4 regions of the Enterobacter sp. DVT3837 genome follow, and region 2 is predicted to be linked to each of the others. Evidence: predicted binding sites of a transcription regulator. Region 2 holds the regulator's gene; each other region holds the start of a gene.
The links. The regulator CRP, encoded in region 2, controls carbon source genes, mostly activating them, when cyclic AMP is high. The targets are predictions, from matches to a motif close to ATGTGANNNNNNTCACAT.
Positions count from the first base shown of each region.

Region 1: the regulator CRP is predicted to act here: its motif matches at 1,448-1,465, upstream of AC0XWG_RS14145 (YfcZ/YiiS family protein).
Region 3: the regulator CRP is predicted to act here: its motif matches at 1,062-1,079, upstream of cdd (cytidine deaminase).
Region 4: the regulator CRP is predicted to act here: its motif matches at 1,440-1,457, upstream of focA (formate transporter FocA).

Region 1 covers NZ_JBWDLA010000001.1:2,854,161-2,857,372, forward strand. Annotated here, with positions in the region: gene fadL (long-chain fatty acid transporter FadL) at 1-1,198, opposite strand, end outside; gene AC0XWG_RS14145 (YfcZ/YiiS family protein) at 1,571-1,855, shown strand; gene fadI (acetyl-CoA C-acyltransferase FadI) at 2,040-3,212, shown strand, end outside.
Region 2 covers NZ_JBWDLA010000001.1:1,886,676-1,889,887, reverse strand. Annotated here, with positions in the region: gene AC0XWG_RS09160 (phosphoribulokinase) at 1-522, shown strand, start outside; gene AC0XWG_RS09155 (OsmC family protein) at 589-993, opposite strand; gene crp (cAMP-activated global transcriptional regulator CRP) at 1,305-1,937, shown strand; gene AC0XWG_RS09145 (YccS/YhfK family putative transporter) at 1,995-3,212, shown strand, end outside.
Region 3 covers NZ_JBWDLA010000002.1:60,615-63,826, reverse strand. Annotated here, with positions in the region: gene AC0XWG_RS15215 (CidA/LrgA family protein) at 1-316, shown strand, start outside; gene AC0XWG_RS15210 (CidB/LrgB family autolysis modulator) at 313-1,008, shown strand; gene cdd (cytidine deaminase) at 1,138-2,022, shown strand; gene sanA (outer membrane permeability protein SanA) at 2,150-2,869, shown strand; gene AC0XWG_RS15195 (glutamine synthetase family protein) at 2,991-3,212, shown strand, end outside.
Region 4 covers NZ_JBWDLA010000002.1:1,561,716-1,564,927, reverse strand. Annotated here, with positions in the region: gene pflB (formate C-acetyltransferase) at 1-472, opposite strand, end outside; gene focA (formate transporter FocA) at 524-1,381, opposite strand; gene ycaO (30S ribosomal protein S12 methylthiotransferase accessory factor YcaO) at 1,788-3,212, opposite strand, start outside.

The DNA of each region.
Region 1 (3,212 bases), 970 kb from region 2:
AAGTCGCACCTGCGCTCAGCCAGAAGCGGTCCTGATCCGGGATAGAAATGGAACGGGTCTGAGCCGGAACCGGGCTATCATCAAAGGCAATACCGGTACGGAAGGTCCAGTTAGTATCGTAGTAGTAGGTGGTACCCAGCGCGATACGATAAGAGTCTTTGAAGCTCTCATCCTTATAGAAAAGCGTCTGGCCATTAGAGCCGGTCGCTTTCAGCTCCTGGAACTGACTCCAGCTGGTATAAGCCATGCTGTAGTGAATTGCCCATTGTGGCGCAACCTTGTTGTAACCTGAAACTTCCCACATTTCTGGCAGGTTAAGCGTCAGAGATCCCGGAATAGTTCTGCCACCAGTTGGATACGGGAAACCTGGGACGGCGGTGTTCATGTTGCTGTTGTAATCTCCGTCGAAGTCGATTTTAACTTCAGAACGGTAGGTCAAACCCCAACGGTTGTTTTTATCCAGCTCATACAGAATACCCGCGTTCCAGCCATAACCCCACTCGCTGCCTTTCAGGCGTGCAATTTGGGTGTCGGCAGGGATGGCGGCCAGTTGTTTGGCTTTGGCGATGGCGGCCGGGCGTGCTGCCGCAGGCAGGTTTGGTACCTGAGAGAGAATCTGACCGGCAGCCAGCATACCGGCGTCACCTGCATAGCGCTCGATTTTAGCATCGGCGTAAACCGCATCAAAACCAAGACCAAAGCTCCAGTTGTCGTTCAGGCGATAAGCGCCGCTCAGGTTCAGGTTTACGGTTTTCAGGTCAGTTTTACCGCCCATTGTGCCCGCTGCATAGTTATCGCCATATTCAGTCGCCAGACCAAAGTTAGAGGTCACTGATGCCCCCCAACCAAACTGGTCGTTAATAGGTGCAACAAAATGTACGTTTGGAACCCAGGCGCTTGGGGCGATGTTGTCCGCATTCAGGCTCTTACCGGACGGCGATTTACCAGAGATATTAACATCCGGGTCAATATAGACGGCACCAGCAGAAAACGTTGGGCGGTCAAACATCATAATCAGTGCCGGGTTACGGCTCGCGTTACCCGCATCATCAGCGATGGCGCCTTCCCCGGAATATGCGCGGCCAAGGCCAGAGGAAGAAAATTCGTTTAACTGAAAGCCCGCTGACCATGCGGAAGTGGATACGAGTGCCACTGCGACTGCCAGCGCAGTCTTGTTGAACAGGGTTTTCTGGCTCATGACCATAACCTCATTGAGTTATTTTTATTCAATAATTGTTACATACCGTAACAGGAGCGCGAAGTGTAGGGTCTGAGGTATGACAGACAAATCAGACCAGTGGCCAGAGTATAGGTCTGACCAGCCAGAATGTTGCAAGTTTGTTTATTAATATTTTCAAACATGTTTCTTGAAACGAGATCTGCTTGGCAAAAATGTGACCATCGCGACTCACCCAAAAGGGTGGTTTTTGTTTTAGATCATTTTTTAGTGTGATATTGGTCACTTATCCGATTTTACGCCATTAACGGCTGGAGAGAGCCAGCGTCGGGGCGTAAAATATCAGCATCGTGTTTATCTCGCGTCCTGCGCGAATACAGAGGAAATTGAGCTATGAGTAAATGCAGTGCTGATGAAACCCCGGTTTGCTGCTGTATGGATGTTGGTACCATCATGGACAACTCCGATTGCACCGCCTCTTACAGCCGTGTATTCACCAACCGTGCCGAAGCGGAAGAGACACTGACCGCGCTGAGCAAACGTGCGCGTGATGTGGAATCCGAACCGTGCGACATTAAGTCTACCCTCACCGAAGTGGAAGGCGGCGTGAAGCTGGATATCGACTTTGTGTTCGCCTGCGAAGCAGAAACGCTGATTTTCCAGTTGGGTCTGCGTTAATCTTTTTTGCCCGGTGTCATTCCTCACAAATGCCTCTGCCATGCAGGGGCATTTTCTTTTTCTTCTCTGTGTTTTAGCTCGCACTTTTTCGTTTCCCTGATTGGCTGAATGTAAAAAAATGGTTAAGACTATTATCAGGTCAGACCACTTTATGTTTGCGCAAAAAATTTTACAGGGGAGTGTTATGAGTCAGGCATTACCGCTTATTACCCGTCAGGGCGATCGCATTGCCATTGTCAGTGGATTGCGTACGCCATTTGCACGTCAGGCAACGGCATTTCATGGCATACCGGCTGTTGACCTGGGGAAAATGGTGGTGGGGGAGATGCTGGCTCGCAGCGAAATTCCGCCAGAGGTCATCGAACAGCTGGTTTTCGGTCAGGTCGTGCAGATGCCTGAAGCACCCAATATTGCGCGGGAAATCGTCCTCGGTACCGGAATGAATGTCCATACTGATGCCTACAGCGTCAGCCGCGCGTGCGCGACCAGCTTCCAGGCTGTAGCTAACGTGGCTGAAAGCCTGATGGCGGGCACTATTCGTGCCGGTATTGCTGGCGGAGCGGACTCCTCTTCGGTACTGCCGATCGGGGTCAGCAAAAAGCTGGCGCGTATCCTGGTTGACGCCAACAAAGCCCGCACAACCGGACAGAAGCTCAAACTCTTCTCTCGTTTACGCCTGAGGGATCTCATGCCTGTACCTCCTGCCGTTGCGGAATATTCCACGGGTCTACGCATGGGTGATACCGCCGAGCAGATGGCGAAGACCTATGGCATTACCCGCGAGCAGCAGGATGCGCTGGCCCACCGTTCACATCAGCTGGCAGCGAAAGCCTGGTCTGAAGGTAAACTGGCTGATGAAGTGATGACCGCTTATATCCCGCCATATCGAGAACCGCTTGCGGAAGATAACAATATCCGCGGCACCTCGACGCTGGCGGATTATGCAAAACTGCGCCCTGCGTTTGACCGCAAACATGGCACGGTAACCGCGGCTAACAGTACGCCACTGACGGACGGCGCTGCTGCGGTGATCCTGATGACCGAATCCCGCGCGAAAGAGCTGGGTATCACCCCCCTGGGCTATTTGCGCAGCTATGCTTTTACCGCCATTGATGTCTGGCAGGACATGCTGTTAGGACCTGCCTGGTCCACGCCGCTGGCACTGGATCGCGCAGGGCTGACGCTGGCTGATTTAACCCTGATTGATATGCACGAAGCCTTTGCCGCACAAACCCTGGCAAACGTGCAGTTACTGGCAAGCGAGCGTTTTGCGCGAGATGTGCTGGGCCGTGCCCATGCCACTGGTGAAGTGGATCAAAGCAAATTCAACGTGCTGGGCGGCTCTATCGCCTATGGT
Region 2 (3,212 bases):
TGGCAACCCCTGCCGGAACCCACTGACGTGCTGTTTTATGAAGGGCTGCATGGCGGCGTGGTAACTCCCCATCACGACGTAGCGCGCCATGTGGATCTGCTGGTTGGCGTGGTACCGATCGTGAACCTGGAGTGGATCCAGAAGCTGACGCGTGACATGAGCGAGCGCGGCCATTCACGAGAAGCGGTGATGGACTCCGTGGTGCGCTCCATGGAGGATTACATTAATTTCCTGACGCCGCAGTTCTCCCGTACCCATATTAACTTCCAGCGAGTACCGACAGTCGATACCTCCAACCCATTCGCGGCCAAAAGCATCCCGTCGCTGGATGAGAGCTTTGTGGTGATCCATTTCCGCAACCTCGAAGGCATTGATTACCCCTGGCTGCTGGCCATGCTGCAGGGCTCGTTTATTTCGCACATGAATACATTAGTGGTGCCGGGCGGAAAAATGGGGTTGGCGATGGAGCTCATCATGACGCCGCTGGTACAGCGGTTGATGGAAGGGAAGCAGATCGCGTGATCATATTCCCTCTCCCGGTGGGAGAGGGTTAGGGTGAGGGCATCAACACGCACGATGCCCCATCAATCACGCCTCGATCACTTCATACGAATGTGTAATTTTTACCGCTTTCTCCAGCATTAACGCCACAGAGCAGTATTTCTCCGCAGACAAGTCCACCGCGCGTGAAACGGCCGCGTCTTTCAGGTCTTTACCGGTGACCACAAAGTGCAGGTTAATATGGGTGAACAGGCGTGGCGCCTCTTCACGACGTTCCGATGTGAGTTTAACTTCGCAATCCGTTACATCATGACGGCCTTTTTGCAGAATCGAGACCACATCAATCGCGCTGCATCCACCGGCAGCCATCAATACCATCTCCATCGGGCTTGGTGCTTTATCGCCGGAGTTACCATCCATCAAAACCTGGTGCCCTGAAGCGGACTCGCCCAGGAACGTTAAACCTTCAACCCATTTCACGCGCGCTTGCATATTCATTAACTCCAACGTTGCATTTTTGGTGACAGATTACGCGTGCGTTACATTTCTCGCAATGGAAGGCGACCTGCATCATGCTGAAGCGAGACACCAGGAGACACGCGGCGAAAGCTATGCTAAAACACTCAGGATGCTACAGTAATACATTGACGTTACACATGTATGCAGAGGACATCAAACTTTACTGGCTGCGAAACGTTACGATAGCCGACTTCCCAGGGTATGGGTAAGAATTCGATTGCAACCCCAGAGTCCGGATGCATCTGATGACTCTGGTGACAGCTTATAACAGAGGATAACAGCGCATGGTGCTTGGCAAACCGCAAACAGACCCGACTCTCGAATGGTTCTTGTCTCATTGCCACATTCATAAGTACCCATCGAAGAGCACGCTGATTCACCAGGGTGAAAAAGCGGAAACGTTGTATTACATCGTAAAAGGCTCGGTGGCAGTGCTGATCAAAGATGAAGAAGGGAAAGAGATGATCCTTTCTTATCTGAACCAGGGCGATTTCATCGGTGAACTGGGCCTGTTTGAAGAAGGCCAGGAACGTAGTGCCTGGGTTCGTGCAAAGACAGCATGTGAAGTGGCTGAAATTTCTTACAAGAAATTCCGTCAGTTGATTCAGGTTAACCCTGATATCCTGATGCGTCTTTCTTCCCAGATGGCTCGCCGTCTGCAGGTTACATCTGAGAAAGTGGGTAACCTCGCCTTCCTGGACGTTACCGGTCGTATCGCGCAGACTCTGCTTAACCTGGCAAAACAACCCGATGCGATGACCCACCCTGACGGCATGCAGATTAAAATTACCCGTCAGGAGATCGGCCAGATCGTCGGCTGCTCCCGTGAAACAGTGGGCCGTATTCTGAAAATGCTGGAAGATCAGAACCTGATCTCCGCCCACGGTAAAACCATCGTGGTCTACGGAACGCGTTAATTCCACTCAAACGGCGTGCCATCGCAAGGTGTCACGCCGTTTTTGTCTCTCTTCCCCATGTGGCGCAGGCTGATTTATCACCCGGAAGTTAACTATGCACTGCGACAAACGCTGGTGTTGTGTCTTCCTGTGGCCATCGGTCTGATCCTCGGACATCTTCAGCAAGGTCTGCTGTTTTCTCTCGTGCCCGCCTGCTGCAACATTGCTGGCCTGGACACACCGCATAAGCGCTTTTTTAAACGTCTGATTATTGGCGGCTCGCTGTTTGCTGGCTGTAGCCTCGCCGTGCAGCTCTTACTCGCCCGCGATATTCCGCTGCCGTTAATCCTGACCGTGCTGGCGATGACGCTCGGCGTCACCGCTGAAATCAGTTCCCTTCATGCGCGCCTGCTTCCCGCCTCACTGATAGCGGCCATCTTCACGCTGAGCCTCGCGGGTAACATGCCGGTGTGGGAGCCGCTACTGATCTACGCCCTGGGTACGCTGTGGTATGGGCTGTTTAACTGGTTCTGGTTCTGGCTGTGGCGGGAACAGCCCCTGCGTGAATCATTGAGCCTGCTCTATGTGCAACTTGCGGATTACTGCGAGGCCAAATACACCCTGCTCACCCAGCATACCGATCCGGAAAAATCGTTACCGCCGCTGCTGACGCGCCAGCAAAAGGTGGTGGATCTGATAAGCCAGTGTTATCAGCAACTACACATGCTCGCCGCCAACAAGAATCACGAATACAAACGGCTGCTGCGTATCTTCCAGGTGGGGCTGGATCTGCAAGAACATATCTCCGTGAGCCTGCATCATCCTCAGGAGGTGCAAAAGCTGGTCGAGCGCAGCCATGCCGAAGCGGTGATCCGCTGGAATGCGCAAACCGTCTCTGCGCGTCTGCGGGTGCTGGCTGATGACATTTTATATCACCGCTATCCCACGCGTTTTAACATGGACAAACAACTCGGCACGCTGGAGAAAATCGCCCGCCAGCATGAGGACAACCCGGTGGGCCAGTTTGCCGCCTGGCATTTCAGCCGTATCGCCCGCGTGTTGCGCACCCAACGCCCGCTTTATCCCCGCGATCTCATGGCGGATAAACAAAAACGTCTGCCGTTATTGCCGGCGCTCAGAAGCTATCTGTCTCTTAAATCGTCCGCTCTGCGCAACGCCGCACGGATTAGCGTCATGCTCAGTACCGCCAGCCTGATGGGCATGGCGCTGCATCTACCTAAACCCTACTGGATCTTAATGACCGTGCTGTTTGTCACCCAGAACGGCTATGGCGCC
Region 3 (3,212 bases), on a different contig from region 2:
CATCGCGTCGCTGCTGCCCATCACGATCCCCGGTAGCATTATCGGTATGCTAATCCTGTTTGTATTACTGGCGTTGCAAATTCTACCCGCTAAGTGGGTCAACCCTGGCTGCTTCGTCCTTATTCGCTATATGGCGCTGCTTTTCGTGCCTATCGGCGTCGGGGTCATGCAGTATTTTGATTTGCTTAAAGCCCAGTTCGGCCCGATCGTTGTCTCCTGTGCGGTCAGTACGCTGGTGGTTTTCCTGGTCGTGAGCTGGAGCTCTCATCTGGTGCATGGCGAACGTAAAGTTGTCGGGGAGAAAACAAAAAAATGATAGCCAATATCTGGTGGTCGCTACCGTTAACGCTGGTGGTGTTCTTCGCCGCACGCAAACTTGCCGCACGTTTCAAAATGCCGCTGTTGAATCCACTGCTGGTGGCCATGGTGGTGATCATTCCATTCCTGCTTCTCACCGGCATTCCTTACGAACGCTATTTTGCCGGCAGCAAAATTTTGAATGATTTGCTACAGCCCGCCGTTGTGGCGCTCGCCTTTCCTTTATATGAGCAACTTCACCAGATCCGCGCTCGCTGGAAGTCCATCATTACGATCTGCTTTGTGGGCAGTCTGGTGGCAATGATCACCGGGACGTCGGTAGCGCTGCTGATGGGAGCGTCTCCACAAATTGCAGCCTCTATCCTGCCAAAATCCGTCACCACGCCAATTGCGATGGCGGTTGGCGGTAGCCTTGGAGGGATTCCAGCCATCAGCGCCATGTGTGTGATTTTCGTTGGTATTTTGGGTGCTGTGTTTGGACATACTCTGCTCAATGGCATGCGCATTCATACCAAAGCTGCGCGGGGCCTGGCAATGGGGACAGCATCGCACGCACTGGGGACAGCACGCTGTGCAGAACTGGATTATCAGGAAGGGGCGTTTAGCTCACTGGCACTGGTCATTTGCGGGATCATCACCTCCCTGCTGGCCCCGTTCATTTTCCCGCTGATTCTGGCGGTAATGGGCTAAAATTTGCGATGCGTCGCGCAAATTTCATTTTGATTTCATAAGTTGCATACATATTGAGAACTGGATCACATATAAAGCCCCATCGGCTCCGTAAACTACCGATCCATTAACCTTTATGAGGCAAACGCAATGCATCCACGTTTTCAAGCTGCTTTCGCCCAGCTTGCCGAGAATTTGCAAACCGCTCTGACCCCGATTCTGGCGGATGAGCATTTCCCCGCCCTGCTGACGGCGGAGCAGGTCACGATGCTGAAACAGGCAACGGGGCTGGACGAAGACGCGCTGGCTTTTGCTCTGCTGCCGCTGGCTGCCGCCTGTGCACGTGCTGACCTCTCCCACTTCAACGTCGGGGCCATTGCACGCGGCATCAGCGGGACATGGTATTTCGGCGGAAATATGGAGTTTCTGGGCGCCACCATGCAACAAACTGTTCACGCTGAGCAGAGCGCCATCAGCCATGCCTGGCTGCGCGGTGAAAAAGCGCTGAGCGCCATCACCGTTAACTACACGCCGTGTGGTCACTGCCGTCAGTTTATGAATGAGCTGAACAGCGGGCTGCAACTGCGCATTAACCTGCCTGGCCGCGCACCGCATACGCTGGGGGATTACCTGCCTGATGCCTTTGGCCCGAAAGATCTTGAGATCAAAACCCTGCTGATGGACGAACAGGACCACGGTTTTGCCCTGTCCGGTGATGACCTGGCCCAGGCTGCCATTCGCGCTGCCAACAAAAGTCACACGCCATACAGCAAATCCCCTAGCGGTGTCGCACTGCAGTGTCGGGATGGTCGTATCTTTAGCGGCAGCTATGCCGAAAACGCCGCGTTTAACCCAACGCTGCCACCGCTGCAGGGCGCACTCAACCTGCTGAGCCTGAACGGCTATGACTATCCGGATATTCAGCGCGCCATTCTGGCAGAAATTGCCGATGCGCCACTGATTCAGTGGGATGCCACCGCTGCCACGTTAAAAGCGCTGGACTGCACAACAATCGACCGCGTACTGCTCGCGTAATCCTTCCGGCGGGCAGAAATGCCCGCCACGTTGCTGAAAAACCCCTCAGTTGAGTCGCTGTTTCTTGCGCTATCCAGGCGGGTAAAGTAGCCTGAGTTAAATTTCATCTTCGGAACGAGCCATCTGCATGTTAAAGCGCGTTTTTTACAGCCTGTCTGTCCTGGTCGGCATACTGCTGTTGATCGTGCTGGGTCTCGATCGCTGGATGAGCTGGAAAACCGCCCCCTATATCTTTGATGACCTGCAGGACCTGCCCTACCGTCAGGTGGGTGTGGTACTCGGTACGGCCAAGTATTACCGCACCGGTGTGATCAATCAGTACTACCGTTACCGAATTCAGGGCGCACTGAACGCCTACAACAGTGGCAAAGTGAATTACCTGCTGTTAAGCGGTGATAACGCCCTGCAAAGCTATAACGAACCGGTGACGATGCGTAAGGATTTGATTGCCGCGGGTGTCGACCCTGCGGATATCGTTCTCGATTACGCCGGGTTCCGCACCCTGGACTCCATCGTGCGCACGCGTAAAGTCTTCGACACAAACGACTTCATCATCATCACCCAGCGCTTCCACTGCGAGCGCGCGCTGTTTATCGCCCTGCATATGGGCATACAGGCGCAGTGCTACGCGGTACCGTCACCAAAAGATATGCTGAGCGTGCGCGTACGCGAGTTTGGTGCCCGTTTTGGCGCGCTGGCAGACCTGTACATTTTCAAACGTGAACCGCGCTTTTTAGGCCCGCTGGTGCCGATCCCGGCGATGCATGAAGTGCCGGAAGATGCGCAGGGTTACCCGGCCGTCACGCCTGAACAACTGCTTGATATGCAGAAAAAAGAGAAAAAATAACATCACCTTTATACTTTCTTTACGCCGGGCCTGACGCTTTTTATCTCCCCTTTATGCCGCCCCCTTTAAGCTGAGTTCACTGCCGCTACGGCTTCATTGAAGAATGACTATGAACTCAATCATGAATGCGTTTTTCCTGAAAAGTCTCCGTCCGTATTTTAACTTCCCGGGCTTATTTCTCCCGACGGCGCTCAATTCAGGCCTCTGGCTGGATGAAAAAATTGAGGCGATGCAGCACAGCATCCCGATGGAGGTCACGGATTATCTGGAGCGTTATCCGCTGACAAAACATATTGATGTTTACCTGAACGATATCAATGGCATTATGCGCGGCAAGCGTCTC
Region 4 (3,212 bases), on a different contig from region 2:
GAATGTCTTTGGTGTAAACATCGAATACGCCCTGGTTGTGGGTTTTACGGTATTCGGTGAAGATTTTTTTCAGCATTGGGTCCAGCTCGCGGTTATACGCTTTGCAGGAACCTTCAACCATTTTAATACCACCGAACGGGATGATTGCACGTTTCAGTGGTGCTTCAGTCTGCAGACCAACGATTTTCTCAAGGGCTTTGTTGATATAGCCAGCATCGTGAGAAGTGATGGTGGAAGCAACGGAGGTGTCGAAATCAACTGGCGCGTGAGTGCGGTTTTCCAGTTTAACGCCTTCCATTACGCTGTCCCACAGCTTGGTGGTCGCGTCAGTTGCGCCAGCCAGGAAGGATTCGTCACCTTCATACGGGGTATAGTTTTTCTGAATGAAGTCACGTACGTTTACTTCATTCTGCCAGTCACCTTTCGCAAAACCTTCCCAGGCTGTGGCTAACTTTTCATTAAGCTCGGACATGTAACACCTACCTTCTTAAGTGGATTTTTTATTTACTGCCTGAGAAAACCATCAATGATGATCGTCGCCACGCAGGTAAATGACCCAGTATGTCAACCCAACTAACAGACCCCCACCGATAATGTTCCCGATAGTGACAGGGATCAGGTTATCAGTAATGAAATTCATAATAGTCAGGTGAGAGAAACTTTCCGGGGATGAACCAACTGCGGTCCAGAACTCCGGGCTTGCAAAGTCGCGGATGACAATGCCCATTGGGATCATGAACATATTCGCGATACTGTGCTCAAAGCCGCTGGCAACAAACATCGCAACTGGCAGAACCATAATTAAGGCTTTGTCCATCAGGCTGCGACCCGAGTAGCTCATCCATACAGCCAGGCAGACCATCAGGTTAGCGAGGATGCCGAGAGCAACGGCTTCGATAAATGTGTGGTGCATTTTGTGGTCGGCAGTTTGCAGGACGTTGAGCCCCCAGCCACCGTTGGCGGTCATGTACTCGCCAGAAAGCCACATCAACAAAACAAAGAGCAGACAGCCAACCAGGTTACCCACGTAGACGTTAAGCCAGTTACGCGCCAGCTGACCCCAGGTAATTCTTCCGCTGGCTTTCGCTACGACAATCAGCACCGTTGAGGTGAAGAGGTCGGCACCGCAGATAACGCAAAGAATCAGACCCAGTGAGAAGCAAATACCGCCAATCAGTTTGGCCATGCCGAAAGGCATTCCAGCAGTACCGGTGGTGGCAGTGATGTAGAAGACGAAAGCGATAGAGATGAACACACCAGCCGTGATCGCCAGATAGAACGTCTTCATCGGGTGTTTCGTTGCTTTATAGACACCTGCTTCTTCGGCAACTTTGGCCATCGCAGCAGGGAGTAAAAGATCAAAAGGGTTGTCAGCTTTCACACTAACTCTCTCTTTATTAAGTCGGCGACGAGATACTAACAAAGCATTATAGAAGAGAAATTGATATAGATCATATCTCGCCTGGCTTATAGGCCCGCAGTGTGTATGGTTTTACAACAAATGCGGAGTAAGTATTTGATTATCCGTATAAAAATAAATTTTAAAAGTTATGAAAAGAGTTGAATTTTTTCGTTCGGCCACCTCTAAAACAGTTAATTAATATGGAGTATTTACCATAAAAAGTAACAGTAAAGCCCGGGTTAATATTATTATATTTACCCATGTTTAACTTTATTATTACAATTAACAATCATTGCCGAAGAAAATAAAAAACGGGGCAATGAAATTGCCCCGTAATATAGCCCAGACGATTGAATACGCCTACTGCTGCTAATGTTATGTGCGCTTATTTTGACCAGTAAGCGGCTTTTGCTTTCTGCAGTTTTTCATAGGCGTTCAGCAGCGACTGGTGCGCCGGGAAGGCTTTCAGATCGCTGTCAACAGCCTGCAGACCATAGAACGGCTCTTCGCCACTCAGGGCCGCACTGGCCGCTTCTACCGCCTCAGCACCGTACATCCGTACGAAGGCATTCAGATATTGCAGCGGCTCGCGATCGTCTTCCTGTGCAAGCAACAACAGCGTTTGCAGGCAGCGGTAATAGTTGGTTCGCTCGGCAGAGAAGACCGACTGGTTGAATTCCATGGTCCACTCGGTCCAGGCCAGGGCCTGATCCAAATCGCCACCCGCCAGGGCCAGCATGGCTTTCAACTCCCCGATGCGCAGGGTATACCAGCCGTTGTCTTTACCGGTCGCCAGGCCCAGCAGTTCGCGTACGCGGGTGAAGTCATCGTGACCTTCTTCGTCCAGTTGGGCGATCAGGTTCAGATAATCTTCTTTCTCCCATTCGCTGCCCGGCAGAGCCAGCAGCGTCTCGCGCAGATGCGCGCCCATGCTGTTATTCGCCAGCCACAGATCTTCAGCCGGGTAGATGTCGGACATACCTGGCACCAGAATACGGCAGGCGTAGACGCCAAGGTGTTCGTAGTCGGCAATATAGACTTCCTGATCTTCCGCGTCGAAGATCGCCATCAGCGTGGCGAACTCTTCTTCAGTGGTACCGGCAAAGCTCCAGTCCACGAACGGATAGTCTGCGTCCTGCTTAAACATATCCCAGGAGATCAAACCGCTGGAGTCGATGAAGTGGGTTTCGAGGTTGGTATGCTCGGCCACTTCTTCATCGTCAAACGTTGGCGGGGTGAACACGTCGAGATCTTTCAGACTACGGCCCTGCAGCAGTTCGGTGACGGTACGTTCCAGCGCCACGCCGAAGTCAGGGTGCGCGCCGAAGGAGGCGAAACAGGTGCCGTTGGTCGGGTTAAACAGCACGACGCAGATAACCGGGTATTTACCGCCCAGCGAGCCGTCATACGCAAAGATTGGGAAACCTTCTGCTTCCAGTTTGGCGATGGATTCCACCACGCCCGGGTAGCGCGCCAGCACGTCTGCCGGAATTTCAGGCAGGCTGATAGATTCGGCAATAATGCGGTTTTTGATGTGACGTTCGAAGACTTCGGAAAGACCCTGCACGCGCGCTTCATTGCGGGTGTTACCGGCGGACATACCGTTGGAGACATACAGGTTGCCGACGATGTTCATCGGAATATAGACGGTTTGCTCATCAGACTGACGGGTAAATGGCAGGGCACAGATACCGCGATCGTCGTTACCGGACTGCAGATCGATCAGCATGCTGGCAGTCAGTTCGTTTTCCGGATCGTAGAAGGCACGCAGGCGGGCGTCGAGAATACCTTCCGGCAGTTCGTCATCTTC